DNA from 2 places in the Oceanobacillus sp. FSL K6-0118 genome. Region 2 is predicted to be linked to the other one. Evidence: riboswitches for the same ligand, from Rfam matches in the RefSeq annotation. Region 2 holds a riboswitch; the other holds the start of a gene.

Region 1 (15,212 bases), 1.3 Mb from region 2:
TGTCGTATAAGTGACCGTTTGCTACGTTTGAACCGAATTTCGGGCACTCATTGAGATAGTAATTGTTTTTCGAATGCTGAGAAAAAAACAGATTCTCCCCATAAAAAAAGCATACCAATCTCCTTGAATTTGGTATGCTATCTGACCTAATAAAAGCAACGCGCTAAAACTCCTATGCTTCCTCATCATCTTCCAAAGATATAAACGGATTTTTTAATCTGTCTACCTTTAGGGGAGCATATCTAGCTCATTTATTATTTGTAAAAATACTACTTAAACTTCACCTGAATTTATCCCACCGTAATACGTCTTGCTCTCACCACATACACTTGATTTAGAACAAGAGCTCCAATTAACTGGATAACTGTTTTTGCAATAACCTGCCCTAAAATCGCTGCTGGCACAGCTTCCCATGGGATAAATCCTGCACCGATTGGACTTAATCCAACGATAACGAAAACAACGGAATCTAGTAATCCACCAACAATTCCGCTATAAAATACACGCCATGCGATTGGTAGTTTTAATCTAGTATAAATCTCTGTATCTGCTGTTTCAGAAATAATAAAGGAAAGTGCGGAGGCTGCGACAATCATTAGGGTATCGCCAAGTAAAGAGGACACCGCACCGGATAAGATTAATGCTGTCAAGATAAATAAATAGGTCTTTTTTCTTCCGTACTTGTTTTGCACCAAGTCACGAAATATAAAGGTCGCACCTATTAAAAATGTTCCCATTGGAATGATGAAAATACCAATCTCGAGGGGCATGATTGCCGCGGTTGTCACGTTTGCCGTGACAATGGAAATTAAATATAAAAAAACGCGCAACATATTATTTCTCTCCCTTGGCCAGTAAGTATTGCTCTAAACCATGATTACGGAGCTTACACGCTGGACACTCGCCACAACCATCAGCCTTTATTCCGTTATAACATGTTAAGGTTTTTTTCCGGATGAAATCCATTACACCTAACTCATCAGAAAGCCTCCAAACATCCCTTTTATCCAACCACATTAGGGGAGTATGGATAACAAAACCCTCATCCATTGCTAGATTCAATGTCACATTTAATGATTTGATAAAACTATCTCGGCAATCTGGATAGCCACTAAAATCTGTTTCACTAACTCCTGTCACAAGATGCCTTGCACCAACTTGCTTTGCTAACACACCAGCGAAGGATAGAAAAAGTAAATTTCTCCCTGGTACAAAAGTGTTTGGAAGCCTAGTTCCATCACCATCAGCTATCTCCATATCGTCCCGTGTTAAAGCATTGGGTGCTAATTGATGTAGAAGCGACATATCTAAAATATGGTGTTTGACACCGAGATCTTCTGCAATTTCTTTGGCGCATTCGATTTCTAATTGATGTCGTTGGCCATAATCAAAGGTAACTGTTTCGACCTCTTTAAATTGTTCTTTTGCCCAGAATAAACAGGTCGTACTGTCCTGCCCTCCGCTAAAAACAACAATGGCTTTATTCTTTTCCATGTAAAAACTCCTTTTCAAAAAGAAAAAACAACACTAAGATGGGTTGTTTTCTTAGTTTTTTATAGAGGGTAGCTAGAACCTCTACCTATTTAACGATTATCTATATTTTCCGGATTAAGATCATGATTCATCAAGCGATGCATAGCCATTTCCTCATACTTTGTCCCTGGTTTTCCATAATTACACCAAGGGTCAATAGAAATACCGCCACGAGGAGTGAATTTACCCCAAACCTCAATATAACGTGGATCAAGTAATTCAATTAGATCATTCATAATGATATTCACACAATCCTCATGAAAATCTCCATGATTTCTGAAACTAAATAAATATAATTTCAATGATTTACTTTCTACAATCTTTTGATCAGGTATGTACGAAATATACATCGTCGCAAAATCAGGTTGCCCTGTAATCGGACATAAACTAGTAAACTCTGGACAATTGAATTTTACAAAATAATCCCGATTAGAATGGATGTTATTTACGGATTCTAATACTTCAGGTGTATAGTCCGTTGCGTAATTCGTTTCCTTATTACCAAGTAGAGTTAAATCCTTCAAACCTTGTTTCTCGCTTCTTCCAGACATAAAAAAACCTCCCTGTAATGTTTCCGAACACTACGGAGAGGTCATAGCAAACTATGATTCTAACAAAAAAGCCACATCCAATTATGGACATGGCGAATTGTCATTGTATCCATAGTTTTTTATAGAGGGTTTCAGCTATGAACCTCTTCCGATCAGTTGTTCAATTCTTACTTATCATAACCTTAGAAGGGAGATTATGTCAATATGGTTTATTTGTTCGGTTGCTTTTTCGGTCATGATGAAACCAAGGGGAGCTCACTTTAAATTCGCATCAGGGGTTATTGAATTAGTCGAAAAAACATTATAATATGAATAATATCAATTTATATAAATATTATTATAAATTAAATAAATTGAAAAATGGTGTAAAACTTACAAGGTGAGAGGGGCAGCAAAATGGAAACCGTACTAAATGCTTTAAAAAGAAAACTATCTGACGAGCAAATTACGACGAATCAAACGGTAAGAGAATTACATAGCAGGGATGAAACATATCATCAAACAAGTCTTCCAGATGTGGTGGTATATCCAAAATCGACAAAGGATGTAAGCCATATTATGGAGGTTGCACAAGAGTTTAAGATTCCAATAACACCATTTGGAGTTGGGACCAGTTTAGAAGGACATGTTATTCCATATCAACATGGCATCTCCATTGATTTTTCTTTGATGAATAAAATTATTGAAATAAAGGAAAGTGACTTACTTGTCACGGTTCAGCCTGGTGTGACTAGAGAACAATTGAATAAAGAACTCAAAAAGTATGGGTTATTCTTCTCGGTCGATCCAGGTGCAAATGCAACTATCGGAGGAATGGCGGCTACGAATGCTAGTGGAACTACGACAGTAAAGTATGGGGTGATGCGCGATCAGGTGCGTGATATCGAAGTGGTTCTTGCCGATGGAAGTGTGATACATACAGGGAGTTTAGCAGCTAAATCTGCATCGGGTTATCATTTAAATGGATTATTTGTTGGTTCAGAGGGAACGCTTGGCTGTTTCACGGAGATAACATTACAAGTATATGGCATTCCAGAACATATGGTTGCTGCTCGTGCAACATTCCCAAGTTTCACTCATGCAATTGATGCTGTTACTTCGATTATCCATGCAGGGGTACCGATTGCACGAGTGGAATTTGTGGATGAGGCTTCAATGATTCAAATTAATAAATTTAGTGAAACAGATTATCCAGTAGAACCAACCCTTTTCTTGGAATTCCATGGTAATGAAGCCGGTTTACAAGCGGATGTTGATTTCACTAAGGAAATCATGAAGGATAATAAGTGTCAGGAATTTATTTTTGAAACCGATACTGCAGCACGTAATCATTTATGGCATGCCCGCCATAATCTAGCCTATGCCTATGTCCATGATTATGTTGGCAAGAAGATGATGCTTACGGATGTTGCCGTTCCCATATCCGAGTTAGCAAATGCGGTAACTTTTGCCAGGAAGGAGTTAGATAAATTAGGAATTCCGGGTGGACTCGTAGGTCACGTCGGGGATGGCAACTTTCATTCATTGATTATGATTGATATGGCAAATACGGAAGAAGTACAAAAAGCGAAAGAATTTAATGAAAAGATTGTGCTTTATGCACTACAGCGTGGTGGAACATGTACTGGAGAGCATGGTGTAGGCGTTGGAAAAAAACAATACCAGCAGCTGGAGCATGGAACAGCACTCGGAGTAATGAAACAAATTAAAAAGGTACTAGATCCAAATAACATTTTAAATCCTAATAAAATTATAGATATAGAATAGGGGGCAACAAGATAAATTGAGTTTGTCTAATAGGATACTTACTATACGGTAGCTGAAGTTTCATTCATAATAAAAAATCACTTGTTACAAATACACATACATTTTAGTCCACATCTATTATAGGTGTGGACTATTTTATCCCACCTAAACGGCAGTAAGACTCCCACTCCAAACTTTTGAGGAAACAAAAAAGGTAGGCGGGAGATCAACTGCCTGCTATCAAAAGTTGCTTGGTTCCCTGCAATAAAAAATGGCATTAGGTGAAACGGTTATGTTAAATTAAACTTAACTTATTTAATGGAACTAGGAGAAATTCAAACATGGAAAAAATCATGATTGTTGAAGATGATTTAAAAATTGCAGAATACCTTTGCAAGCACATAGAAAAGTACGGATATGAAGTGATCATCGCTAAAGATTTTGAAAATATAATGGCTACTTTCCGTGATGCTCAGCCTAATCTTCTTTTACTAGATATTAATTTACCTAGTTTTGACGGATATTATTGGTGCAGGCAAATTCGTAAAGAGTCTATTTGCCCCGTAATTTTCATTTCCGCACGTACAGGGGAGATGGACCAAGTAATGGCAATAGAAAATGGTGGGGACGATTTTATTACGAAGCCTTTTCATCCTGATATTGTCATGGCAAAAATACGAAGTCAAATGCGACGTGCATATGGAGAATATGCGGCAAACTATAAAGAGAGAGTACTTATTCAAGGAGACTTAACCTTATATCCTGAACGACTTAAACTACAATTTAAAAATGAAGTCACAACATTAACAAAGAACGAAACCGATATTATTGAAAGTCTGTTGGAACGATATCCCCGAGTTGCTGGTCGTCAAGATTTATTGGCGAAACTTTGGGATGATCAAACATATGTCGATGAAAATACGCTGAATGTTAATATTGCCCGAGTTCGGAAAAAGTTTCAAGAATTAGGAATGAACGATGCTGTAGAAACCGTTAGAGGAGCAGGATACCGTCTACGTATTACATGGGAAGAGGAGAAGGCATGAGATTATTTCTTCGTGAGCATTTTTTACTCATTGTGATACTGGTTATCCAAGTTTTCATAATACCTATACTATTTTGGTTAGATGGTTACAGAGGGCTAAGTGTAAGTATTTATGCTGTTTTTTTATCCTTAGTATTCTTAACAGCAGTTTTTATCTATCGATACATTAGTAGAAAAAAATTCTATCAAAGGTTACAGAATTCAATAGATTCACTGGATGAATCTCTCGAGACCACCGAACAAGCCCCAATATCAGAAGCGCTTGATCAGTTACTTCGCGCTCAGTATCGTTTATATCAAGAAGCACTTCAAAAAGCAGAAGACAGACAGGATGAGCATTTGTTATTTATGGATCGTTGGGTACATCAAATGAAGACACCCCTTTCTGTGATTGAACTAACCGCACAAACACTAGATGAGCCAGAATCGTCTAGCATTCGGGAGGAAACGGAGCGAATGCGAAATGGATTGAATACTGTGCTTTATATGGCAAGACTTCGTACGATTGCGGAAGACTTTCATATTAAGCCAGTCCTCCTATCCAAATTAATACATGAAGTGAATCAAGAAAACAAACGCTTTTACATTCGTAATGAAGTGTACCCACAATTGAAGGAAGATAAGCTTGGAATAACAGTGGCAACTGATGAGAAGTGGCTTTTCTTTCTATTGACGCAACTAGTACATAATGCTGTTAAATATTCTACTGGAAAAACAAATCGAATCGTCCTATCTCTTTATGAACGTTCGGGGGAAGCAGTACTGGAAGTAAAAGATTTTGGCATAGGTATCCCGGTTGTGGATCAGAAGCGTGTGTTCCATAAATTTTATACTGGGGAAAATGGTAGAAAAAATCGGGAATCAACAGGGATGGGGCTTTATTTGGTAAAGGAAGTTGCAAGGAGGTTAGAGCACGCTATTGAATTGGAATCCAAAGTTGGTGAAGGAACGACTGTTCGGATTGTTTTTTCGAATACACAAAACCTTACATAGATGTAAGATTCATGAAAGCATAATCGATAGTTTATCGTGAACCTTCTAGGCTATACTTCATATAGAAGCTTTCAGAAGAGGAGAATGATTATGCTTGAACTAACAAATGTAAGTAAGGTTTATGAAGGCAAGGTAGCTTATCGTGCCCTTACAGATATCAATTTAGAAATTGAAAAAGGTGAATTTGTCGCCATTATGGGTCCGTCCGGTAGTGGGAAAACGACATTACTAAATATTATTTCCACAAACGATGCACCATCAACGGGGGAAGTTAAAATCGAAGGAACTAATCCACATAAGCTAAAGAAAAATGATTTAGCCAAATTCCGTAGAAATGAACTAGGATTTGTCTTTCAGGATTTTAATTTACTCCATACATTGACTGTCGAAGAAAATATTGTACTACCTCTTACACTAGAGGGGACTCGTGTTAAAGAAATGAAGGAAAAAGCACGTGAAATTGCAGAGAGTCTTGGGATTACAGCAATCATGAACAAACGTACTTACGAAATATCCGGAGGTCAAGCACAACGAGTAGCAATTGCAAGGGCGATGATTCATCGGCCTAGACTACTGTTAGCCGATGAGCCAACTGGGAACCTAGATTCGAAAGCATCAAAGGATGTCATGAAAATGCTTGTATCCATCAATGAAAAGGAAAAAACGAGCTTGTTAATGGTAACACATGACCCACAAGCGGCAAGTTATTCCGACCGCGTTATTTTTATTCGTGATGGTAAGCTCCATTCCGAAATTCATCGAGGAGAGAGTAGACAAGCATTCTTCCAGAAAATAATTGACATGCTCTCGTTGATGGGAGGCGATGGCAATGACTTTTCGTCAGTTCGCGTTTAATAATGTGTTACGTAATAAACGATTGTACATTGCGTATTTTCTTAGTAGTATGTTTACGGTGATGGTATTTTTCACTTTTGCCATTTTTGCATTCCATCCGGCGTTTTCAAGTGGTACCATCAATAAGAATGCTTTATTTGGTATGGCTGTTGCTGGAGGAATTATCTATGTATTTTCCTTCTTTTTCGTCCTATATTCGATGAGTTCTTTCTTACAATCAAGAAAGAAGGAATTTGGCTTATTAATGATGCTTGGGGCTTCGGATAGGCAAATTCGTCTGATGGTATTTCTAGAAAATATCTTAATTGGATTAATGGCTACTATCGGCGGAATCCTGATGGGCTTAGTATTTGCAAAAGCTGTTTTATTAATTGCCGAAAATGTATTAATCATTAGTGAGTCACTAAATTTTTATTTTCCTACACTTGCCATGGTTGTGACGTTTATTAGCTTTATTTTTCTATTTTTTTGTATATCCCTTTTTGTTTCGTTTATACTTCGTACGAACAAACTTATCGATTTAATTAAAGGGGATAAACAGCCTAAAAAAGAACCGAAAGCTTCTGTTATCCTATCCATTATAGCAGCATTACTACTTATTGTTGGTTATGGCACAGCTCTGACTGTTAAGGGTGTTTCGGTAGTTTTTGCAATGGTTCCGGTTATTATCGTTGTTACACTTGGCACATACTTGTTATTTACACAATTGAGTGTGTATATGATACGTCGATTGAAACACAATAAATCTTTCTTTTGGCGGAAAACAAATATGCTACTGTTCTCAGATTTATCTTTTCGAATGAAGGATAACGCAAGAACGTTTTTTATGGTAGCCATTATATCAACAGTTGCTTTTAGTGCAATTGGCTCATTATATGGGTTTCAGTCCTACCTTACCAAAGGAATAAAAGACGTTAATCCGTATAACATTACCTATTCGCCATGGGCGGATGATAGTAAAGAAGTTATCGAGAAAGATATTAGTACCGTCAATACGATCCTAAAGGAAGAAAATATTGTTGCGAAGATGGAAAAAGTAGAGTTGAACTATTTTAAGACTCCAGCACGAGATGATGGTGTATTGATTGCGAAAGCTTCTGATTATAACCGTTTTGCGGCATTAATAGGGGATAAGCCGCTTGATCCAAACGAAAAGGAAGCAATTGTGGTGGAACAGAGTGGTGCACTACTTACTCAAGGTCCTAAAGCAAGTGAAGCGTTGAAGGAGTCTAAGGTTGAATTAAATAATGGAAAAGAAATACAACCGAGCACCGTCGTAAAATCTGAAGTATTGTCAGAATTAAATGGGTATTATGTTGTAAATGACAAAGTCTATGATCAACTTGGCACACCGGTAAATAGTAATCTAAGTATTGTATGGAAAACGAAGGATATGACTACAGATCAAGTAGTTGAAATGGGAAGAAGATTTGATGAACAACTGTCTCATAAAGCATTTTCCACTGATTACACGATTTATGAAATTAATAAAGCGTATGGACCGATATTATTCATTGGTTTGTTTATTGGTATTGTGTTCTTCGTCTCTGCAGGAAGCTTTCTTTATTTCCGATTATTTACAGATATAGATGAAGAAAAGCGGAAGTTCCGTTCTATTGCAAAAATTGGATTGACACAGTCAGAGTTGAAAAAAGTAGTGAATAAACAGATTGCCCTGTTATTTTTCTCGCCAATTGTTGTTGCATTAGTTCACGGTGCCGTTGCACTTACGGCTTTATCTCATTTATTTGACTACAATTTAACGATAGAAGCATCTATCGTATTAGGAAGTTTTGCTTTTATTCAAATTCTGTATTTCTTAATTGTACGATTCTTCTATGTAAAACAAGTGAATAAGGCGATCTTCTAAGTAAAGTGAAAGCAAGAAAATTAAAAAGCACCTACAAACGTTGATATAACAATGCTTGTAGGTGCTTTAATTTAATTTTCGTCTCCATTTTCAATTTGAATAACAATTTTTCCTTTAGCATGGTGAGTTTCACTTAGTGCATGTGCTTCAGTTAACCCTTTTTCAGAAAAAGGAAACTTGTGTCCTATGATCACTTTAACTTTTCCTTGCTTTAAGAGTTCAGCAATCTCTGCTAATTGTTTTCCATTAGGATTGAGCCAAACTAGACCAGATTTAATGTTTTTCTGATTTGCCTTTTCCTTATTAGGTTCAGAAACAATGGATGCTAACTTTCCACCGTTTTTTAGGACGGTAAAACTTTTTTCTTGAATCTCTCCACCAAGGGAATCTAGAACAAAGTCAAAGTCCTCTAATACCGTTTCAAAATCTTCTTTTTTGTAATCAATCACTTCGTCAGCACCCAGGGATTTTAAAAATTCAACATTATGTGTACCTGCTGTTGTCGCAACATAGGCACCAGCATTTTTTGCAAATTGAATAGCGAATGAACCTACCCCGCCAGCACCTGCATGAATAAGCACTTTATCTCCACTTTTTACTTGGCCAAAGTCGAATAAACATTGCCATGCTGTTAATCCTGCAAGTGGTACGCAAGCCGCTTCTTCAAAACTTACATTCTCAGGAATTCTGGCAAGCAAGTGTGAATCAACAACGGTGTATTCAGCATAGGTTCCTCTGTTTGTTGTTTCAGGTCGAGCAAATACTCTATCTCCTATTTTGAATTCCGTAACATTTTTTCCTACTTCATCTACCACTCCTGCGGCATCCCAACCCAAAACAATGGGAAAATCAAAAGGAAGACTAGATTTTAAATAACCTTCTCGAAGTTTCCAGTCGATTGGATTAATCGATGTAGCATGTAATTTAACAACAACCTGATTATCTCCAGGTTGTGGCTTTTCTATTTCTCTTTCCTTTAATTGTTCTTTCCCACCATACTGGTCAATAACAATTGCTTTCACGTTTATCACCCTTTATTTCACTGAACATACTTCTACTCAGTTTTAATTTCTAATAGAAAGTTATTATTTCCTATATACTATTATAGTATGCTAATTGCTTAATTGCTTTTATTTTGCACTAAGTGTTTCCACTATGAAAAAGGTCAGTTTCCCACGGTGTTAAAGTGTTAGTGTAGCGGAGGATTGACTAAGACTTTTTCTCTCTTGATCAACATATGGATTCGTAGCATTTATAGAGGGGCATCATCATTTGTTGTAAAATAGACTTATGATAAGCCATCTAAATCCTGTCATGGTTAGTGTGGTGGCTATGTATTAATATTTTGGGAGGTATTTATTTTGGAATTAAGGCAATTAGTTTATTTCATAGAGGTGGCCAAACATAAGAATATAACGAAAGCTTCGGAGGAAATGCATATTTCTCAGCCAGCTTTAAGCAAGTCTATCATTGCTTTAGAAGATGAGCTAGGTACACCGTTAATTATCCGTACGAATAAAGCCATTGAATTAACGGATGCTGGTGAAGTTTTATTAAAATATGCTGTGAAAATGACAAGTGTATTGGACGAAATGTACCAGTCGATAAGTGATTTGACAAATCTTTCTATAGGACAGATTAACATTGGACTTCCCCCTTTTATCGGAAGTTTATTTTTTCCAAAGGTGCTGGCCAAATTTCACCATACTTATCCTAATATCAAATTAGATATTACCGAATATGGCGGTGCTAGAGTAGTTAAAAGTGTTGAAGAAGGGGAAATAGAGCTTGGAGTAGCGGTACAGCCCTTAGATGAACAAGCGTTCAATGTTTACCCAATAGTGAAAGAGGAAATGAAGCTAGTCGTCCATAAGGATCATCCGCTTGCATTAAAAGAAGAAGTACATATAAGAGATTTAAGAAATGAAGAATTTATTTTTTATCATGAGGAATTTGCCTTAAACGAAATTATTCGCAATCACTTTTTAATAATGGCAGGTTATGAACCTAAAATTCTCTTTAAAAGTACGCAGTGGGATTTAATGTCTGAGATGGTTGAGGCGAATCTAGGGGTGACTATTTTGCCACAGTCGATCTGTAACCGCCTATATGCCAAGGATATTGAAATCATAAGTCTTAGACCAACTATTATGTGGAGATTAGCTGTTATTACGAAGAAAGGTCGCTATATTTCCAATGCTGGAAGAGCGTTTATTGATTTTATTTTGAAGGAACCATTATAACTAAAAGTTATGAAAGGTATTCTGGATATGTATTTCACAAATGGGACATATCGGAGTAATATGATTCTTAGTTAATATGAATTTATAAAGAAAGGCTGTCATTCATGTTGAAAATAGGAGTCATTATTTTACAAGTGTGTTTTTTACATGTTTTTCTTTTTTTAGGAATGGCACTGAAACATATTCTTCCTCTGCCAATCCCTGCTTCTATGTTCGGATTGTTCTTATTGTTTCTAGCTCTCTACTGTAAGGTGATTAAACTAGAGTGGGTGGAACAAGGTGCCAAGTGGCTAATGGCGGAGTTGTTACTATTCTTTATCCCTTCTGCAGTAGGAATTGTCAATTATGAACAAATTATAAGTATACAAGGTTTAGAAATTGTCGTCTTAATTGCCATTAGTACAATGATTGTTATGGGGATGACTGCCATAACAGCAGAAAGAATTTTAGCAAGGAAACGAAGTGAACGGCATTGATGATGATTGTATTTACTATTTTAACGTATTTTCTTTATTTATTTTCTAAAAAGGTTTATGGCAAAATACCATTTCCTATTTTTCAGCCATTATTACTAGCTCCAATATTATTAATCATGTTGATTACCATCATGCATGTATCTGCTAATCAGTATTTAGAGGATGCGAAATGGTTATCGCATATGCTTGGTCCGGCTACCATTGCTTTTGCTGTGCCTATATATAAACATTTCTCGACTATAAAAAAATATATGGTTACCATCCTAATTAGCATTACGACTGGAACGCTTGTAGCAATTTTTTCAACTTATTTATTATCAAAATTAATTCATTTGAATTCTGATTTTCTTATTTCGATTCTTCCAAGATCAATTACCACTCCTATAGCTATAGAAGTATCAAAGGAAATTGGTGGCTTACCGACGTTAACGACGGTTTTTGTTATTATAACAGGTGTTATGGGTGGAGTTGTAGGTCCAGCTGTTCTTAAATGGCTTTCCATCAAAACACCGATTGCGAAGGGGTTAGCATTAGGAATGGGAGCACATGGTGTCGGTACCAATAAAGCAATGGAATACGGGAAACAGGAAGAGGTATTTTCTTCCATTGCAATGATTTTTGCAGCGTTTATTACCCTAGGCTGGGGGACATTGTTCATTCTCTTTATCTAGGAAGTAAGATATTTATAACTTTAAAATAACTACTAACATCGATTGTAAACAAGATAGTCAACTATCTATATTTGGGATCAATTTCCTACCATACTAAAATCTTAGCATGGCGGGAGCTGATCCTTTTTTATAACTATCATCGTAATAACGTTTGCTCAACCTCATCTAGACCATCGCGATATCTCTTCACTAATTTATATAGTAGCAAGAAAAGAAGAAGAGAAGTAAGTTTTCAATTAATAATTAATCAGTCTTCTTAATCCTATTTTTGCAAAAATGGGTAGTTCAATTATGATATGTTATAATACTGTTGAGATAAAGTGATGATTAAAAGAACAAATAACCTTTTGAAATAACAATTAAAATCAATCGCGGGGGTGTTACCATGTCGGACTCCATAGAACAAATCAATGTACCTGAACGATTCTTAACGGAATTAACAAATTACTGTTCCAACAATAACAAAATTGAAAAAGTCCTTTTGTTTGGCTCAAGGGCCCGTGGAGATTTCCAATTTAATTCAGACATCGATTTAGCCCTTTATACTACTGATATCACACACAGTGATCAAAACATGATAGAGTATATGATTCAAGAAATACCTACTCCTTTAAAAATAGATATTGTATTTATGGATCGATTATTAAAAGAAGAATTGATTAAGAATATAAAACGAGATGGGGTGATTTTATATGAGCAAGGAAAGGCTGTACGAAAAGCTTAAGGATTTTGAAAAGGCAAGTTCTCGACTAAACGAGGCGGTGAATTTGGATGCTGAAAATGATATTATTGTAGATGGCGTTATTCAACGTTTTGAATTCACCTTTGAATTAAGCTGGAAATTAATGAAGATATTCCTTGAATATACTGGAATAAGCGATATAAGAAGCCCAAGGGGAGCAATTCGTGAAGCTTTCTCCTATGGATTAATAAAGGATGGGGAAAGTTGGATTGATATGTTGATAGATCGAAATAAAACCTCACATATTCACGACGAAGAAGAAGCAAGATTAATATATGAAAAAATTACAAAAACGTATAATAAATTGCTGTTAGACTTTTCTAGATTAATGGATGAAAAAATAAAAGAAATATAATCATAGCGGGATAGCGAGGAATAGCTCTCCCGTTTTTTGTTTTCGAAAAAGGAAGGAAATGAAGTAATTTTAAATAATCTTAAGGAATTCTATGTATAAGAGCGCATTCCCTATACAGTATAAACTGTATACTTAATTTAAACGGAATTAAGTAATTATACGGTTTGGTTTGTCTTTGTTAAAGGTTTATTATAATTACGTAGCAAAAAGGTTTGCTAATCAATATAAGTTAAGAAAAAACAAAAGGGAGAGAAAAAATGAATAAAATAAAAGGAAAAATGATATTTTTAGTTTTCGGATTATTAACACTACTAATAGTTGCAGGTTGCGGTTCAGAAAATGAAACAAGTAGTGATGATGGATCAGATACTAGCAAGAATGAATCAAATGCAACGGAAGATATGAATTATAGTGAAGCAGTTGATTACACCATCACAGGTATTGAACCAGGTGCTGGAATTAGTGTATCAACGGAAAAGGCGTTAGAAGAATATGATTCATTAAAAGGCTGGAATGTGATGTTTTCATCGACAGCGGGATTAATTTCAGAACTGGACACAGCAATACAAAATGAAGAACCAATTATCATTACCGGGTGGAATCCGCATTGGATGTTTGCGAAATATCCAGATTTGAAATATTTAGAAGATCCTAAAGGTGTATATGGTGAAACAGAAAAGATTAAGACGCTTGCAAGAAAGGGTCTTAAAGATGATATGCCGAATGCCTACAAACTACTGGATCAATTTCATTGGGAAGTAGAAGATATGGAAAGCATTATGAATGAAGCACAAGAAAGCGGAGAAGAAATAGAAACGATTGCCGAAAAATGGGTGAAAGAAAACCAAGACAAAGTGGATAAGTGGAAAGAAGGTGTAAAAGAAGTAGACGGTAAATCAATCGAATTGATATCAACACCGTGGGATTCCGAACGCGCATCATCCGGAGTGGTAAAAGCTGTATTGGAGCAACTTGGCTATGATGTAACCGTAACACCAGTTGATGTTGCTATCATGTTCGAATCGATTGCCAATGGAGATGGTGATGCAACACTTGCAGCCTGGTTACCATTAACACATAATGATTTTTACGAAAAATATAAGGATGAAATCGATGACTTAGGTGAAAATTTAAACGGTGCAAAGATTGGGCTTGTTGTTCCAGCCTATATGGATATTAATTCCATTGAAGACCTTCAGCCAAATGAATAATATACGATTATACCAATCCAAGATGCGGTTTTTAAGCATTAGGAGTAAGTGATAGGGTAGAATTAATCGAAAAGGAAAACAAAACACATAAGGATTTAAAAAAGAGCAAAGCAATAAAATAATAAGGACTGAATGGTGCTGTAACACCATCCAGTCTAAATAGTGCAAAAGCCCTTCAAGGGGGCGACTCACGATAATTAGAGAAATAACTACTAACAGGCTCATTGGGTGGTTATTTTTTTGAGTAAATGACAGCAGAATAGCCACCATGACATTCTGTAGATTATTCGAGAGTTAATACATTTTAACCACAAAAATGAAGAAAATAAAAAAGGCTACAGGCGATTCACCTATAGCACGTTAATATATCATTCCATATAAACTTTCAGAGGAAATTTATATTTTATTTACACTTTCTGAGTTAACCCTACTAAACGCTGTGCGCAAGCTTTTACTTCTTCCATACCTGTAGTAATGATTTCTTGCGCTTTATCCGGCATCGCATTATGGCCTTCAATAATTACTTCATCGATGATATCCATACCAAAAATACCGCTGAATACATTACGCATATAGTTAACAGACATGTCCATTGTAGCAGTTTCTGGTGTTGAATAAACACCTCCACGGGCGTTTAGGAAGATTGCCTTTTTATCTGTCATAAGTTGAATCATATTACCTTCCGCATCATATTTAAATGCAAATCCTGAAGAATAAACATAATCTATGAAAGTGTGTAACTTAGCAGGGATTGTTAAATTCCATAACGGGAATGCAAATACTACAACGTCTGCAGCGGATAGAACATCCATTGCTTTTTGTTTAGCCGCCAAAAGACGTGATTCATAATCTGTTAATTCCTTATTGTTTTGTACTTTACCGAAAGCATCGAATAATTCTTGGCCGAAATAAGGCATATCT
Region 2 (15,212 bases):
CGTACTCCTGAATCATTTCATGCATTATGCCTGCCTCCTTTCAGAGGAAAAGAAGACATCATATTTCTTAATCCCTCGCTCAGCGACTGGCATGACTGGGATGCTAGGCTTCATCTCCAACGTATCGCGATAACCTCGCCCGTGAATAAGTTGATGGAAAACCTGTTTGATTGATTCGGAAGATGGATGGCTCCTTTTAGAAGCTATCTCCAACGCTTCTGTTGCCTTTTCTAAACTATGTTCTTTCAGTAATGTTGATAATAGTTTGAGAGCTTCTTTCTTCTCCTCAACGGTGCATTCATTCAAATAGCTTCGCCAGCGTTCCGGTAATTGGCCATAGAACGTCGTATATTTCAAAGCTGTTGGCCTTGTGGCCATAAGAGATAGGTAGGGTTGCCATACCATTGATTTTGATGCATTTCCGTAGATTCGGTTATGTCTTACAATTTTTTCGTATCTATCCGAAAGGATAGTAACTTGATCATATGTGATTGCCACCAAGACTTTTTGTTTTGCGTAACGTGGGGAAGTGGAGTATTTTTTTGTATCCACTTGGACAAACCCATATTTATCAGCTTTCAAAGTTTCATAGCGTACACAACTATACTCCTTGGCCGGTAAGTGTAAAAATGCATGCTTATCTTCTTCGAATAATTTACTGATTTCTTCCTTTTTCTCATAATGTTGGCGATGACGATCTTTTTCAGCTTCTCCCCACAACTTGGTATTGAATTCGTCTAATTGAAATACTCTTCGTTCTGGTAAAAAGAAATTATTACGAACATACTTAACCATTGCTTCCACATGACCTTTTTCATTCCCTGAACCTGGATTACAAAATTCATATTCGAAACCGTAGTGTAAGACAAACCTTTCAAATCCCTCCGTCAGTTCACGTCTTCCATGAGGAAGAATCTTTTTCACCGCAGGTGATAAGTTATCAAAACGAACTCTTCTAGGTACACCCCCAAGGTGATGAAAGAATCGTTTCATGCCTTCCAAGAAACAGTCTTGATTCTGGGACTCAAACACCTGAACCAGAAATGCATTACTGTACGGGAAAGACATAACCAGATACGGAAGTTCTATGACTTCTCCCTCTACCTTAAACGGTGCCTCCCCAAAGTCTACCTGGGCATCCCCTGGACTTGCTTCTAACGGAAGAGCTGCCTCATCGTTTGCTTCCATCTCTTCAAGTAATTCTATTTTCCGCTTAGAGACATATGCTCTCACCGTTCGGTCTGAACCTTTAAATCCACACTCTTCCTTTAATAACTCCCAAATACGCTTCGCAGTTCTCCGATATTTCTTTTTCTTCTTCAAATCTTCCCTCAACCACTGATCCACAATCTCTTTCACCGGATCCATAACCGGAGAGGGTTGATGTTTCCTTCCTTTCAATTCAGGTTGGAATTCATCTAGATCCGCATATTTCTGTACGGTTCTTGGGTCTCTATTTGTTCTTCTCGCAACCTCTGCATATGTATGCCCTTTTCCGTTCACTTGTTGTCTGATATAATTAATTTCAGTCACTTCTAACACTCCTAATCTACCTCCTGCCAGAATAATGGGTCCAACAGGAAGTGTAGTTAATTATTGAGTTGTTAGCAAGTGGCTTTTTCTTTTATGCATAGCCCTATAGGCCATGCATAAAAGAAGTGCCATAACCTACATTTTTAGTTTGCCATAAACAGTAAATTAACTCCCAAAGATAGTAAGGGAGGTAGTTAGTATGAAAAAAGTGAAACCATTTTTGATTTTAATGACGGTTCTTTCTTGGTTTTCACTTGCTTTTGCGGGCAAGAAATCCATTAAACGATTTCTTCCTGTATCTCTTTTTATGGCTATTGTAGTGACATTGGTTCAGTTTATAGCGAAAAAGAGAAGGTGGTGGCTGTGGTATGGAAAAAGACAACCTTCCGTTTTGGCGTCATTTCCTTTTACATGGGGTTCATTCTTTGCCAGTTCTTTATGGATTATGAAATATACTTATGGCAATTTTAAAAGATATATTGGGTTGAATTTAATATGGCATTTAGCTTTTACGTACGTTGGAGAACCTATCCTTAAAAAGTTTGGTATTGCATCATTGGTGCGTATGAAAAAAATCCAGTTAATGTATGTTTTTATGATATTAGCACTTACTTTATACGGATTTCAAATTGTTAAAGAGAAATCCTCTACCTACAAAAATAGAACAAAGCCTTAGACCGATTAACACTTTACTTAGGCAAGTGAGTAGAACCCACTTAGAATTTACTAAGTGGGTTGTTTGGCCTACAGTATTGCGCATTCTCAAGCTCGTAGGATCTATTATTTAATAGTATGCTCGGATAATCCTTTTTTATTACAGTACCTCTCTCCAATTTTCAGGAAAACCATAATGGGATAGGTCAATAAGTGGGTAACCTTCGTAAATAAGAATAAGATGCTCTTTAACTAAATGAAAATCATTTGAATTAGAAAGTGATTTAAGCACCAAAATATAAGAAAAAAGTTTATTATTTATTAAATTCTCATTTTCAGTTAAAAGTAAGGATTTCTCTTTTCTTGAAAGTCGGGGTTTTCTTGTAAAAAGTCTGTTATACAAACGGCCACCATGCGCACATATATTTCTAAGTATCGTTATACAGTGTAATAGATTCTCAAGTATTTTATGACCATTTGAATACTTAAAACCAAGTTGAAAAGCTATTTTCTTTTTTAATTCTTCATCTAGAATTAGACAATGTCAGGATTTCAACATAGACCCAAAAGGGAAGAATATCATTTTTCTTTTCTTTATGATGTTTGATAAAAGGTTCAGAATCAGTCATTGCGTTTTTTTGAGATGCTGCTTTTCTTGTTATGTAGAGATAGTTATCCACTACTTTAATATTAATCTTATTTTTGTGTACACAATAAAAGTTATTGATATCTAAGTAACCAGTAGGACCGTATTTTTCACAATGAAAGTAGGCAAGCATGGACTTTAAGCGTACTTCAATAACTTCTATAATCGAAAGCATTGTATGACGCATTCGCCGATCTGCTTCATATATTTGAATTAATCTATCTAATGAAGCGCCTTCAGAGAACATGTCGTTATGACGTAATGTGAGTGTATAGCCACTAACACGATAATAGTTGTTATTTAGTAAAAACTCCTTTGCCCTGACGTATTCATCATCTGTTATTATGAATTTACGTGAACGGAGTAATTCTATTTGTTCCTCAATTTATAGAAATGGTTTTGTTTTAGCCATTATTATCTCCTTAAAATAAAAAAAGCCCATCTAGTGTGCATGTCTAGGACAGAGGCCTGTGGGATTTGTTAATTAAAATATACAATGTATAGGGTGTACTGTCAATGATTTATTGAAGAATATTGGGATTGAAAACGTTAGTAAATGGGGACCAACTCAAATTACAGTAAGAATGGTTGATGGTGATAACGAGAATAAATCTCCTTATATTAGGATGAAAAAGATTACCCTTAAAAGTTCTAATAACAGGTTGTTCCTTTTACCAATTATACCCTAGATTATAGGTGGTCATAAAAAATCTTCATTTTTTTCAAACCAAATGAAGGGTAGCTTCGTCTAGGATATATGAGGGGGTGACAACTAGATGAATGAACTAAATCAATTGGCGGTGACAGATGAAATGATGCTGGATGAGAAAGAGCAAATCATTGATCAATTAATGGATGAATATAGTGATGATATCCTGCATCTGGTATATACATATGTTAAAAACCAAGCCACAGCAGAAGATTTAACGCAAGAGATATTTATAAAGTGCTATGAGAAATTACATCAGTTTAATGAGCAGGCAACAATAAAAACTTGGCTATATCGCATTGCGAGTAATCATTGCAAGGACTATTTAAGAAGCTGGTATTATCGCAAAATAATGCTTAGCAATAAAATATTGGATTATATTCCTTCCAAGTCAAAACAGGTGGAAGAGGAGGTTATCACGAATAGTGAAGAAAACAGATTAACGAACGCTGTCATGAATTTACCTCTAAAGTATAGAGAGGTCGTATTTCTGCATTATTATGAAGAAATGTCTTTAAGAGAAATAAGCAAGATTACTACAGTAAATATAAATACAATAAAAACGAGATTAAACCGTGCGAAAGAATTATTAAAAGATAAGATTGTAGAGGAGGATTAGGTGATGAATGATCCATTTATGAACCTAAAGAGTTCGATGAAAAAAACAGTTTTTAAGGATCTTTCTTTCTCAAATGAAAGGAAAAAAGCTGTGCAAGAAGCCATTCGTACGAATCAACAATCACAAATTCATAATTGGAATATAGAAACTATTATAGCTATATTAGAATCTGTTCAACATGAATCAAAGGATGGCTACAATATTTCCATCCAACTTTTTCAAAAAAATGAACGTACTTTCCAAGAAAATGAAGGGCAGCTTTATACACTTTTACATCTATTAGAAAATAAAGAAATCCTTACTTCAAATTGGATAAATAATAAGAAATATTATTCCTTAGATTCCAAAGGAAAAAAATACTTAGCCACTTATAAACAGGATACCTCAAAACAAAAGTTATCCCTTAAACACTTAATACAGGAGGCTTCCTTATGAGTTCTCCCAAATTTGAGGAATATTTAAGTAAAGTCACTTCCAAAGTGAAATCTAAGGAAGCCCACAACATGATAAAAAAAGAGCTTACTCATCATCTTCAAGAGTTAAGTCAAGCTTATAAAAAAAGGGGATTTTCTGAAGAGGATTCAGATGAAAAGGCCATTCAAGAAATGGGTAATCCATTTACTGTAGGAGAGAAATTAAATCCTCTTCATAAACCAAAAATGGATTGGGTTCTTATCGTTTTATTTGTTATTTTTGCTAGTATTAGTTTTCTCCCATTAGTTGGTGGTATTCCTGAAACTTCCTTATCAAGCACTTATTTTATGAGGAGACAGGCTATCTGGTACTTCCTAGCTGTTCCTGTAATTATTGGGTTCCTTTTCTTTGATTACCAAAAATTCAAGAACTGGTGGATGTACTTTTATGCTATCGGCTTGTTGATCCACTTATATCTCCATTTCTTTGGATATATGATCAACGGAGCAAAAAGGTGGGTTCTTCTTCCGGGCCTAACGCTTGATGGCACTATAATGAGCTTATTTTTCTTTTTTATTGCTTGGGCGGGTATTTTTAACAAAATAAATGAGTTTCATAGTTGGAAAAAACAAGGCTTTCTTCTTGTTTTATTTTGGACTCCCATCTTGCTCTATATGATGGTGCCAAACTTTATGGTCGGTATCATTTATTTCTTCTGTGTGCTAGGAATGTTTACATTTGCCCAAGCCCATAAGAAATTGGCTATCAAACTAGTCATTGCAAATCTAATGGCTGGTGCCATCTTCATGATTATGATGATCATGACCCCGCGCCAAGGTTATTTGTTTACTAGATTATCTGTTTTTATGAACCCAGATGCCGATCCAACTGGAGCAGGATATATGTATATGGTCGTAAGGAATATCCTTGCAGAAGCAGGATGGTTCGGTAACGGACTTTATAATAATCTAAATTTACAATTGTTACCAGGAACACATACAGATTTTGCTTTTCCCTTCCTCGTCTATTCACTTGGTTGGGGGTTTGGAATCGTTCTTTGTTTGATCCTACTGATATTTATTTCAAGAATCTCAAAAAATGCGTTTAAAACAAAGGACCTTTATGGGAGGTTGATTGTAATTGGTGGTGCTGTATTATTTTCCGTCCCTACTGCTTGGAACATCTTGATGGGCTTTGGGATCGTGCCAATTATGGAAGTTTCCCTGCCATTTATTAGTTATGGAGGAAGTACGATCGTCTTTTATGCTGCTGTTTTAGGGCTAATTTTAAATGTTTATCGAAGCAAGGATATTGTAGAACCCACGATAGCAGATTTTTAAGTAACGCATCATTAGGTGAGGACTCTAGATTAGATTCTAAAACTCCGACGACATCTGAAATGTTACTCAAGATTAAATGTGTTGTCCATGCAAAAAGACGCTTTCTTATGAAAGAAAAGCGCCCTACAGATCAAAAAGAGATAGTGAGTTAATCCTTTACATCTTCCTTGTAATTTCACTAACTAGCTGCCAAAACGCGTTGTTTTCTTTATTTTTTGGTCCAAGCCTATTACAATTTTCATATTGAGGCTTGGAATTCCTTTATTTTTCGGATTAAACTCTATTAAATTTTTCAGAGGTAACTACTTATTATGTCGTTTGTTAACTTCAATCGTAATGAACTCCGGCAAATAGCTGGGAGTACATCCTTTTGCTACTATTTCATCTTTGTAAAGACCTGTTTTCTCACCAAGTTTAATACAACGTTCGCGATTCTCTTCATCATAAACGCCTATCCATCCTGCGGTGAAATTCATAGCCCATTGAACTTCCGGTTCTTCCTGCGTAATATTAGCTTCTAATGCAGATAGCAAGTCTGCGGTGTTATCAGGCGGTGTTTGTCCAGTCCATCTCAAGCGTCCTTGGTAATACCAGAAAGCTCGCCTTTGAAGAGCAGAAGGACTATTTTCCCATGACTCCATCAATGCAATTTTTTTCTTGTCTTTGGTGAGCTGATTAGCCATTAACCAATCCATTAATTTATTTCGCTCATCAAAAGTGTGAGTCTGCATATCCTTATCAAGCTTATTTAGCACATCTTGTGAAAGAAGTTTTTTGTCCATAATTAAGATTGCTAATAGTCTGGGCAAAAACTCTTCGGTTGACCAAAGTTCCATAGCTAGTTCGTGATCTTTTTTAATTTCTTTCGCGATTTTTCGTAAGTCGCCTAGCTTAGTTTTACTATTGATCTGAGGGAGAATGTTTTCTACTTTTGAAGAGCGTTTTATTTCTGTACCTTTATTTTCATTCATTTTATACAACCCCTTTATTAAAGCACTGTTTTATAATATGTCCTTGGCAGGATAAGTCTCATTGCAGTGGTGTGCCTCCAAAGTTCTATGTGTAAAATAGTTCCCGGGAATTTGAAACAAAATTCTAGAAAAAAAGAAAAGGCGCTCTATCATAAATGTATGCTTAGCCGGCAAATACATTAGAAAGAGGCCTTTTCATGAATACAATTATATCAAAAATTAGCGAATTATTAAAGGATACAAATGAATTTATATTGTGTCAGCTATTCTTAGGAAGATATAATGTGCTAGTTTTGGACGAGCCAACAAACTTTTTGGATGTTTTCTGTATTGAAGCATTGGAACGATTTTTAAAAGGATATGAAGGAACTGTTCTCCTTGTATCGCATGATCGCACTTTTATTGAAAGAGTGGCTGATTGTGTTTATGTTATGAAAGATAAAAAGCTAATGTAATAATGAGGAGCAGGGGAAACTTCTTTTATACTTTTTTCTCCTTGTTTTATTTTTTATCCCCCTGTTAATTTAAAATACCACTTGAACCTCCAGTTACTGGATGTTTTATAATGAATTTATACCTTCGGATGGGAGGAATTTTGATGGAAAGACATAATATGTTTTCCATTGGGGAATTTTCAAGAAAGACAGGAATATCGATCCGAAATTTACGTTACTATGATGAGATAGGTCTCTTAGTACCAGAGAAGCACCCTACATCAGGGCATCGTATGTATAACGATAAAGACGTTTTAACCCTGCAAAAGATTCTCAGTTTAAAATTTCTAGGATACAGCTTGGATAAAATCACTGATTTGAATGAAACATTATCTCTCCACTTAAAAGCCTTAGAAGAGCAAAAAAAAACTGATAGAAAAATCAATGAATACGATAAAAAGGGTTATCCATTTACTAAAAGAAGAAGGAGAAGTGGATAGCACTTTATTATTTAGCCTTATTTTGGGTTTACCAACTGAAGATTTACAAAAGGATTGGTTGGAGCGCCATAAATTAACGGATGTTGTGGAAGAGTTGTCAAAGAAATCAGTTGAAGAGAGCATGAATTTAGATAAAACCTTTGTAGAAATGTCTAAAAAAGTAAAACAATTGTATGGTAAACCAATTAAAGACCCAGAAGTACAAGAAATGGTTGAATCGTATATAGAAGAAACTCTTTCATTTCTTGGTGAGGATGTAATGCAAAAGTTAGCCAATGTAAACGTGGAAAAACAGGGTCTACAAGAACTCGAAGAAATGACTCCTTCCCCCTTTACTGAAGATGAGCAGAAATGACTCAGGCTATTGATTATTATATGGTGCAGTCCGAAATGGGAAATATGCAATAGAAGTACAAGGTACCACGGTAACTATTTAGGGGGTGTTTTTAATAAAAAAATACTATTTATCCATTTTGCTCGTGATATTGGTAAGTTTTATGGGAGGGAGTTACTTTATTTTAAGATTAAATAATATTAGTAATGTTATCGTCATTTTAGTAACGTTGACATTACTAATTTTACCTCCAATAAGCATCTATTGGTTACTGATACGACCGAGGTCAATGCCAAAATTATTGGTATATCTTTCATTTATTATTTGTTTAGGAATCTCTTATTTGATAATCCCTCATTCGCACAAGGGATTTTTTAATCAAATATTGATTTGGATTCTACCCATCCTGGAAATAACTATCGTAATTGCAGTTTTCTATAGTATCATTAAAAGCATTATTCGCTATAGGGCAAGTAGTAAAACTAAAGGAAAAGACTTACTTGAAATAACGAGAATGTCACTTGAGCCCAAATTGGGAGATGGGTTTGTTTTAGGTGCAATTTTAACAGAACTAAGCGTCTTCTATTACTCAATTATAGGATGGTTTAAAGAGTCAACTGTGAACAATAATGAAAGGGTTTATTCCTATCATAAGACTTCACAGGTAAACATTATTATAGTCGTATTTTCGATCCTAATAATATTGGAAGGAATATTATTCCACTTTCTTATCCTGTTATGGAGTGATGTTGCCGCATGGGTTTTTACGATCCTAAATATTTACGCCTTGCTTTATATGATAGGGCTATATAATTCTGTGAGATTTTTACCTCATGTTGTTTCTTTTGACCAACTTATCATTCGCTTTGGATATCAAAGCAGTATTAAATTGGATATCAGGAATATAGACTGTATTAAAAAAGCTAAAGATAAAGGTGGAATTGGGGAAAAGGCACCTAAAGAAACATACTATGCCATGTTGAATATGGATTCTCCACAGTATGAAATCTTTTTAAAAGAACCTGCTCTAATGGAAAGCTCATATGGGAGAAAAAAATATGTTAAAACTGTTATATTCAGGGCAGATAATCCAGCAAAAATGATTGAGGAGATAAAATCTAATATGAAGTTATTAAGTAATGAGTAAATAATTATACACCTGTCAAAATCCGCTTCCCCTCCCCCTGCTTTATAGTTGGTATCCAAACTAGAAAGAAGCTGGGGAGAAACGGTGACTGTATTTAACTTAATTCGAAACTACACCAATTAAGGCTGAATCAATAGTGGTTCAGTCTTTTACTTTTCCAAATAATCCTTCAATCTTTTATCCAACACGGATTCAATCGAATTTTGTTTTCTTATCTTCTCACTTCTAATTACGTGCATTATTATTGTGATGTCATTCATCAAACCTGACGTGTTATACATTTTGTAACTACAAGAAAGGTATTATTTGCCATAATCAAGTAAGAAAGCGAGAGGGCTAAATATATTTAATAGTTGTAGAACAACAATTATTGCCTGGGTTTAGAATAGATTTTTAGAGTAGGATATTTTATTAAACTTCCATTAATAGCATGATAGAAACGGATTGAATGTGAATTGTTTTAATTTAGGTATCTAATGAAATTGTTAGTGGCATGGGTACATACGCTTATAAAGAATATGTTAAAACTCTGGAATATAGTTAATTAGCAATACAGGAGGTGTTGATATGTATAATCGTAAAGATGAAATTATCACAGGTTTAGTGTTGGGCAGTCTATCTATTGCTTTAACTGGAAGTATTATCTTTTGGTATTTTGGAGATCCACAAAAATTTATCGAGCATAGATTAGGTGTTAATGCAGAAGCATTTAATAACCCTATTGTTTGGATATTAACAATTATAATTGCATTTGGATATATATTGTACACAGCTAAAGTAATTCCTTTTGTACGTGATCATTTATTTACATTTTCATGGCTTAAAGTGATTGGTGTTTGGGCTGCATTCGTTTCTAGCATTGTAGAAGAGATTTTGTTTCGGCAAGTATTGATGGATTGGCTAATGGGTTTAGATTATTCAATACTTATACAAGTATTAGTTTCGGCTTTTATCTTTGGATTAGCACATGGGGCATGGGTATTTCTTGGAGGAGAGTTGAGAATAGCACTTCCAGTGATACTCTCCACTACAATTCTTGGTGGTTTACTAGCTATTCTGTATATTATAGCTGATCGTAATATACTTGCACCAATTGTAGCTCATATATTGATAAACTTATTCATTGAACCTTGGCTTATACTTTCAGCAGTTACGAGGAAATGGGATAACAATATAAAAGAAAATGAAGATAATTAACCATGCCGATCGTGATTACTTTTTGAAAGCCCTTATAGCAAATTTTGTTTTATACAAGTCTATCGAAAAAACAAAAGGAAATCTAAAGATATTGCCTGCTCATTTACAAGAAATCGTATTTAAGTTACCTTATGGATGACAATGAGTATTGTTATTTGTATGTAGCGATTAGTATTGTAACTTATGTGGGATTTGACCTTGTTTCTTATTATTTATAAGTTTTCAAGGATTTTAAGATTTGGTCTGGCGGTTAATAGAAGTTATTGTATGTTACCACGTTTCTAAAGAAAAAGGATAGTTTGGGGGCATGATGATGAAGGTGAACATCGAAATTGACGATAAGCATGCAGAACCATCCATAACCATTCAGACAAATGAATGGTCCGATGAACTGGAAGAAATAGTTGCAATTATTAAACGGAAAAATCGAAAGCGTATACTTGGGATTGAGTCAGATCAAACGGTACTACTTGACCCCAATCAGGTAGAATTTGTATATGCTGAAAAAAGAAAAATTCTTGCATGCATTGGTAAACGGAATATTGAAGTAAGGATGAAGCTCTATGAAATAGAAGATGTTTTAGCTCCTTATGGCTTTATGCGTTTTTCAAAATCAGTCATCGGCAATCTTAATCATATTGAACGTTTTGAGTTATCATTTAATGGAAATCTCTGTGTTTATTTTCATTCTGGAAATAAAGAGTTTATTACACGAAAATATGTGAAATCAATCAAAGATAGATTGGTTATGGGAGGGCAGTCAGATGATTGTTGAAGCAGTTAAAAGAAGTATGATGGGGATAGCTCTAGGTGGTATTTTTACATTTATTGCCCTTACTGTTGTAATGTTTACCAGCACGGACGCTGCTATCTCACAAATATGGATTTATATGCTCTGTTCTTTTATTCTTGGTATTTATTTTGGATTGGCCTCGTTTTTGTTTGAGGATAATGGCTGGAGTTACCTGAAAAAAACCGCTATTCATTTCTGCTTGTCGATAGCTGTTTACTTTACAATCGCCTTGTTTATTGCTGACTGGATTCCATTTAGCTTAGCAGCAATTTTAATAAGTTTTCTGGTTTTTATATTTGTTTATGCTGTTTTTTGGATGGGGTATTATCTATATTACAAAAAGGTGGAAGCATCGTTGAACGCTAGTTTGAAGAAGAAAAATGATATATTCAAGTGAGTAGAATCCATATACTATATTGGGTAAATTCAATAAATGAGTAGCTTTTTCAACAGCATATTTTTGGCATATGACTCTATTCATTAGTTATTGAACTGATGAAATTCTTTTCCCTATGTTAAAAAAGTTTGAAACACCTGCTTTAAAGTCTGGTATCTAGAGTGGAAAGAAGAGGGTGGAGAAAGAGTTAGATTGTGGTGCAAGTAATAGTGATTCTGATGGGTGGTTACTGTAGTGAAATTTTGGAAAGGTACGAATTAATTGAAAGAGCAATAGAAACTTTTCATGAAATTTTTACGAAGATTGAAGAAAACAGTGGTGTATCTGTGATATACACTATGCCTAAAAAATAAGTGTCAAATTGTTCAATTAAAAAGGTCATTCCTTAATGAAACTTTTATTTTTCTAATCCGTACATAAGGTTATGTGATTATTGTAAATGATGGAGGTGTCAAATGTGTCTAAAGAAGTTATTTTCATCTTAGTTATAGCATCTATGGCTATATGGATTACGGTTTCTCGAGAGGCTGTAAAACCTTCAAAAAAGATAAACTGGCGAAAAATGATAACATTACTGTCTGCTGGATCTTTATCTGCATTAGTTATAACCATTACACTTTTTCAAAGCTTGCTGTTTTAGTTCTGTTTCCGGGTACGTTATTTCAAAAAAGTGGCGATGATTTTTTAGTAATTGGCAGTATAGTTAAATGAAATTTATTTCGGTTGGAGAATGGAGAGAGAAATAAGGTGAAAAAACGATGGTATTTCTGGTGGATTGGTAACATATTTTGGATTATCATTTTTGTAATTGGATTAGCTATTATTTGGTTAAGAGAGGTCGATGGTGCTGGGGTTACTCAAACACCTGAGCTTAAATTATTGGCATTTATAGTCTTATTGATTGCGTTTATAATACCAACGATTATTCAAGGTGTGTGGCTAATTGTTAATTTGAGAATTAGCAGTAGTAAATAAACAAATACGATGTTATTATATAGGGCAGTTTTCTTCAATAACTGAAGCATTTTTTCTATGAAAGCAAGTTTAATAAAGGAAGAACAAGTAGTCTTCAGCTTTTTACCCGTATTATGTTCTCTTCTTTTGGAAACGTTTATATTCATTTTTTATGTTGACATATATTCTTTAATCTAAAACAAAAGATATGGTAAAGTAATATTGTAAGTGAATAATAGAATCTGCGTATTGGCAGGAGAGGTTCGAAATTCCATCCCTCTATAAAAAACTAAGGAGCTAGGACAGCACCTTCTTTAGTGTTGTCTTTTTTGTCTAGCTCCAGCGCCCAGCGACTAGCGAGACTTCCCTCACCTCCGTACGATAAGTCAACATCGACTCACTCCGTTCGTCGTGTTTCCTTTATCTCCTACGGCTCAGTCCAGTCCGTACGTCGCTAAACGGGCGCTTACGCTTTTCTTTATTGGATGGATACAAGCTCCCAAAGATACAAAATAAACGAAGGAGTGATGATTCATGATGCAACAGATTTATCCGGTTACAGAACATCCCTATGCATATGAACTAAATAAAGATTTTCAATTTGCTGCAGCTCATTATGTACCACATGAGGATGCTGGGAAATGTCAAAATATGCATGGGCACACCTATTTTACCAATATCACCATTGCTGGAAACGAACTTGATCACACAGGTTTTTTAGTTAATTTTAAAAAAATAAAAGACTTAATTCACAAGAGATTTGATCATCATGTGATGAATGAAGACACCAAATTCTCCGACCAAGACGCTGAATACTTTCCGACAACAGAAGTGGTTGCCCGGACTATCTATGAAATCATTCAGGAATACCTAAACACCCTACAGAATAAGCCAACTTGTGTTCAGGTATATTTAAGGGAAACGCCTACGAGCTATTGTATTTACCGACCAAAGGAGAAAACATTATGAGAAAAATACCTGTACTTGAAATATTTGGCCCAACTATTCAAGGGGAGGGAATGGTCATTGGCCAAAAAACAATGTTTGTCAGAACGGCCGGCTGTGATTATTCCTGTTCCTGGTGTGATTCGAAATTCACCTGGGACGGTTCAGAAAAGGAATCGATTCAAATGATGGAACCGCAGGAAATAGTGGAAGCATTATATGAAAAGGGAGGCGGACGATTTCAACATGTTACCATCTCTGGAGGAAATCCAGGATTATTGGCTCAATTGAATGCATTGGTAGATTTACTTCATGAAAATCAGGTGAAGGTTGCATTGGAAACACAAGGTAGCAGATGGCAGGAATGGTTTACAAAGATAGATGATCTAACGATTTCGCCTAAGCCGCCAAGCTCTGGAATGACTACAAATTTTGAAACATTGGATTTTATCATCCGTTCATTAAAGGAAAAACAACAGGGGGATTTCAGTTTAAAGGTAGTCGTCTTTGGGAAAAAAGATTTGCAATATGCCATCAACATACACAAAAGGTATCCTGATGTAAAATTGTTTTTGCAAGTGGGTAATGATGATTTAGAAACGGGAGAACAGGAGAAGTTGTTAGCCTATCTGCTTGAAAAATACGAACGATTGGTTGATCTTGTAATGAATAGTTCAGAATTGAACGATGTTCGGGTATTGCCGCAACTTCACACCTATTTATGGGGAAATAAACGTGGTGTTTGATATAAAAACTTTAACCTTACTCTTCCAAAGTAGTGGGTTCAAGCATTTTGTCTAAAGGAATGTGTTCGGTGAGATTCTTTTATTGGAGTTGAACATATTTGGGAAAACATTTTATTAAGAATCGCTTATTAGAAAGGATTATAGGGGCGAGCTTTTCAATATCAATCTTTTTTATCGTCATAATTAGCAGTAGTGGATTTAATTTTTTTGAATTCCATGAACTGATTACAATACCGGCGATTTGGGCTTTATTTTTTGGCTACGGAATAATTAGTTCCATTTTCATAGATGTTATTGGGAAATTCATACCCAATTTTACAGGTAAACAAATTTTGCTTTATTTTTTGATTGGATATCCCCTTTTCTTGGTTTTGATGCCAATAGAATACGCGTTAATCGCTGGAACAATTGGTGGCTTTTTCTCTCTTCTCTTTTTATTTGGTAAAGAAAAGTTAAAGCCTTTAAAGTGGTATAGCTGGATTGTAATTGTTATACCGCTTGTTTGTTTGGTGATGATTCCTATGGATCATACAAGTAAAGTCGGGTGGAATGAAGTGACAGGAGATACATTTGTAGAGGTGGAATACGAATATTTTAATGGGGAGCACTTGATACCTATTCATGGAGAACAAGGTGAACGAATTTACTTTGACGTAGAACATCATTTTAAAAATGGAAATAGCTATGGCATGTCTCTTTATGATGAAAATGGCGATTATGCAGGAATGAATGAAGAAAATGACGATGTATCAAGCGTGGATTTTAAAAAAACAGCAACAAAATATATTGTTGTTCAAGCTATTAATGGGGAACAAGGACAATTTCGGGTGAGGTGGTGGAAGGAAGGGGAGACAGTGCCTGATTGGGCTAAGTGACTTT

What was found. A riboswitch is a leader RNA that binds a small molecule or an ion and turns the genes downstream of it on or off. The one in region 2 is predicted to bind preQ1.
Region 1: another riboswitch for preQ1. It lies ahead of queC (7-cyano-7-deazaguanine synthase QueC); the one in region 2 lies ahead of queD (6-carboxytetrahydropterin synthase QueD).

What each region holds. Positions count from the first base shown of each region.
Region 1 covers NZ_JBBOVR010000001.1:2,146,316-2,161,527, forward strand. Annotated here, with positions in the region: gene MHI02_RS10990 (VUT family protein) at 291-830, opposite strand; gene queC (7-cyano-7-deazaguanine synthase QueC) at 835-1,494, opposite strand; PreQ1 riboswitch class I at 1,540-1,582, opposite strand; gene queF (preQ(1) synthase) at 1,584-2,084, opposite strand; PreQ1 riboswitch class I at 2,190-2,236, opposite strand; gene MHI02_RS11005 (FAD-binding oxidoreductase) at 2,481-3,851, shown strand; gene MHI02_RS11010 (response regulator transcription factor) at 4,172-4,876, shown strand; gene MHI02_RS11015 (sensor histidine kinase) at 4,873-5,868, shown strand; gene MHI02_RS11020 (ABC transporter ATP-binding protein) at 5,959-6,723, shown strand; gene MHI02_RS11025 (ABC transporter permease) at 6,698-8,593, shown strand; gene MHI02_RS11030 (NADP-dependent oxidoreductase) at 8,665-9,615, opposite strand; gene MHI02_RS11035 (LysR family transcriptional regulator) at 9,955-10,836, shown strand; gene MHI02_RS11040 (CidA/LrgA family protein) at 10,941-11,312, shown strand; gene MHI02_RS11045 (LrgB family protein) at 11,312-11,983, shown strand; gene MHI02_RS11050 (nucleotidyltransferase domain-containing protein) at 12,369-12,707, shown strand; gene MHI02_RS11055 (nucleotidyltransferase substrate binding protein) at 12,676-13,080, shown strand; gene MHI02_RS11060 (glycine betaine ABC transporter substrate-binding protein) at 13,338-14,291, shown strand; gene MHI02_RS11065 (FMN-dependent NADH-azoreductase) at 14,699-15,212, opposite strand, start outside.
Region 2 covers NZ_JBBOVR010000001.1:870,235-885,446, forward strand. Annotated here, with positions in the region: gene istB (IS21-like element helper ATPase IstB) at 1-25, opposite strand, end outside; gene istA (IS21 family transposase) at 25-1,542, opposite strand; gene MHI02_RS04560 (hypothetical protein) at 1,733-2,209, shown strand; gene MHI02_RS18525 (Abi family protein) at 2,348-2,722, opposite strand; gene MHI02_RS04565 (Abi family protein) at 2,712-3,218, opposite strand; gene MHI02_RS04570 (sigma-70 family RNA polymerase sigma factor) at 3,610-4,161, shown strand; gene MHI02_RS04575 (PadR family transcriptional regulator) at 4,165-4,596, shown strand; gene MHI02_RS04580 (FtsW/RodA/SpoVE family cell cycle protein) at 4,593-5,915, shown strand; gene MHI02_RS04585 (DNA alkylation repair protein) at 6,218-6,886, opposite strand; partial or broken gene MHI02_RS04590 (ABC-F type ribosomal protection protein) at 7,138-7,341, shown strand; partial or broken gene MHI02_RS04595 (MerR family transcriptional regulator) at 7,485-8,228, shown strand; gene MHI02_RS04600 (hypothetical protein) at 8,498-9,301, shown strand; gene MHI02_RS04605 (CPBP family intramembrane glutamic endopeptidase) at 9,869-10,498, shown strand; gene MHI02_RS04610 (LytTR family DNA-binding domain-containing protein) at 10,812-11,273, shown strand; gene MHI02_RS04615 (DUF3021 domain-containing protein) at 11,263-11,688, shown strand; gene MHI02_RS04620 (hypothetical protein) at 12,146-12,328, shown strand; gene MHI02_RS04625 (DUF3923 family protein) at 12,436-12,663, shown strand; PreQ1 riboswitch class I at 12,895-12,941, shown strand; gene queD (6-carboxytetrahydropterin synthase QueD) at 13,177-13,611, shown strand; gene queE (7-carboxy-7-deazaguanine synthase QueE) at 13,605-14,333, shown strand; gene MHI02_RS04640 (hypothetical protein) at 14,432-15,208, shown strand.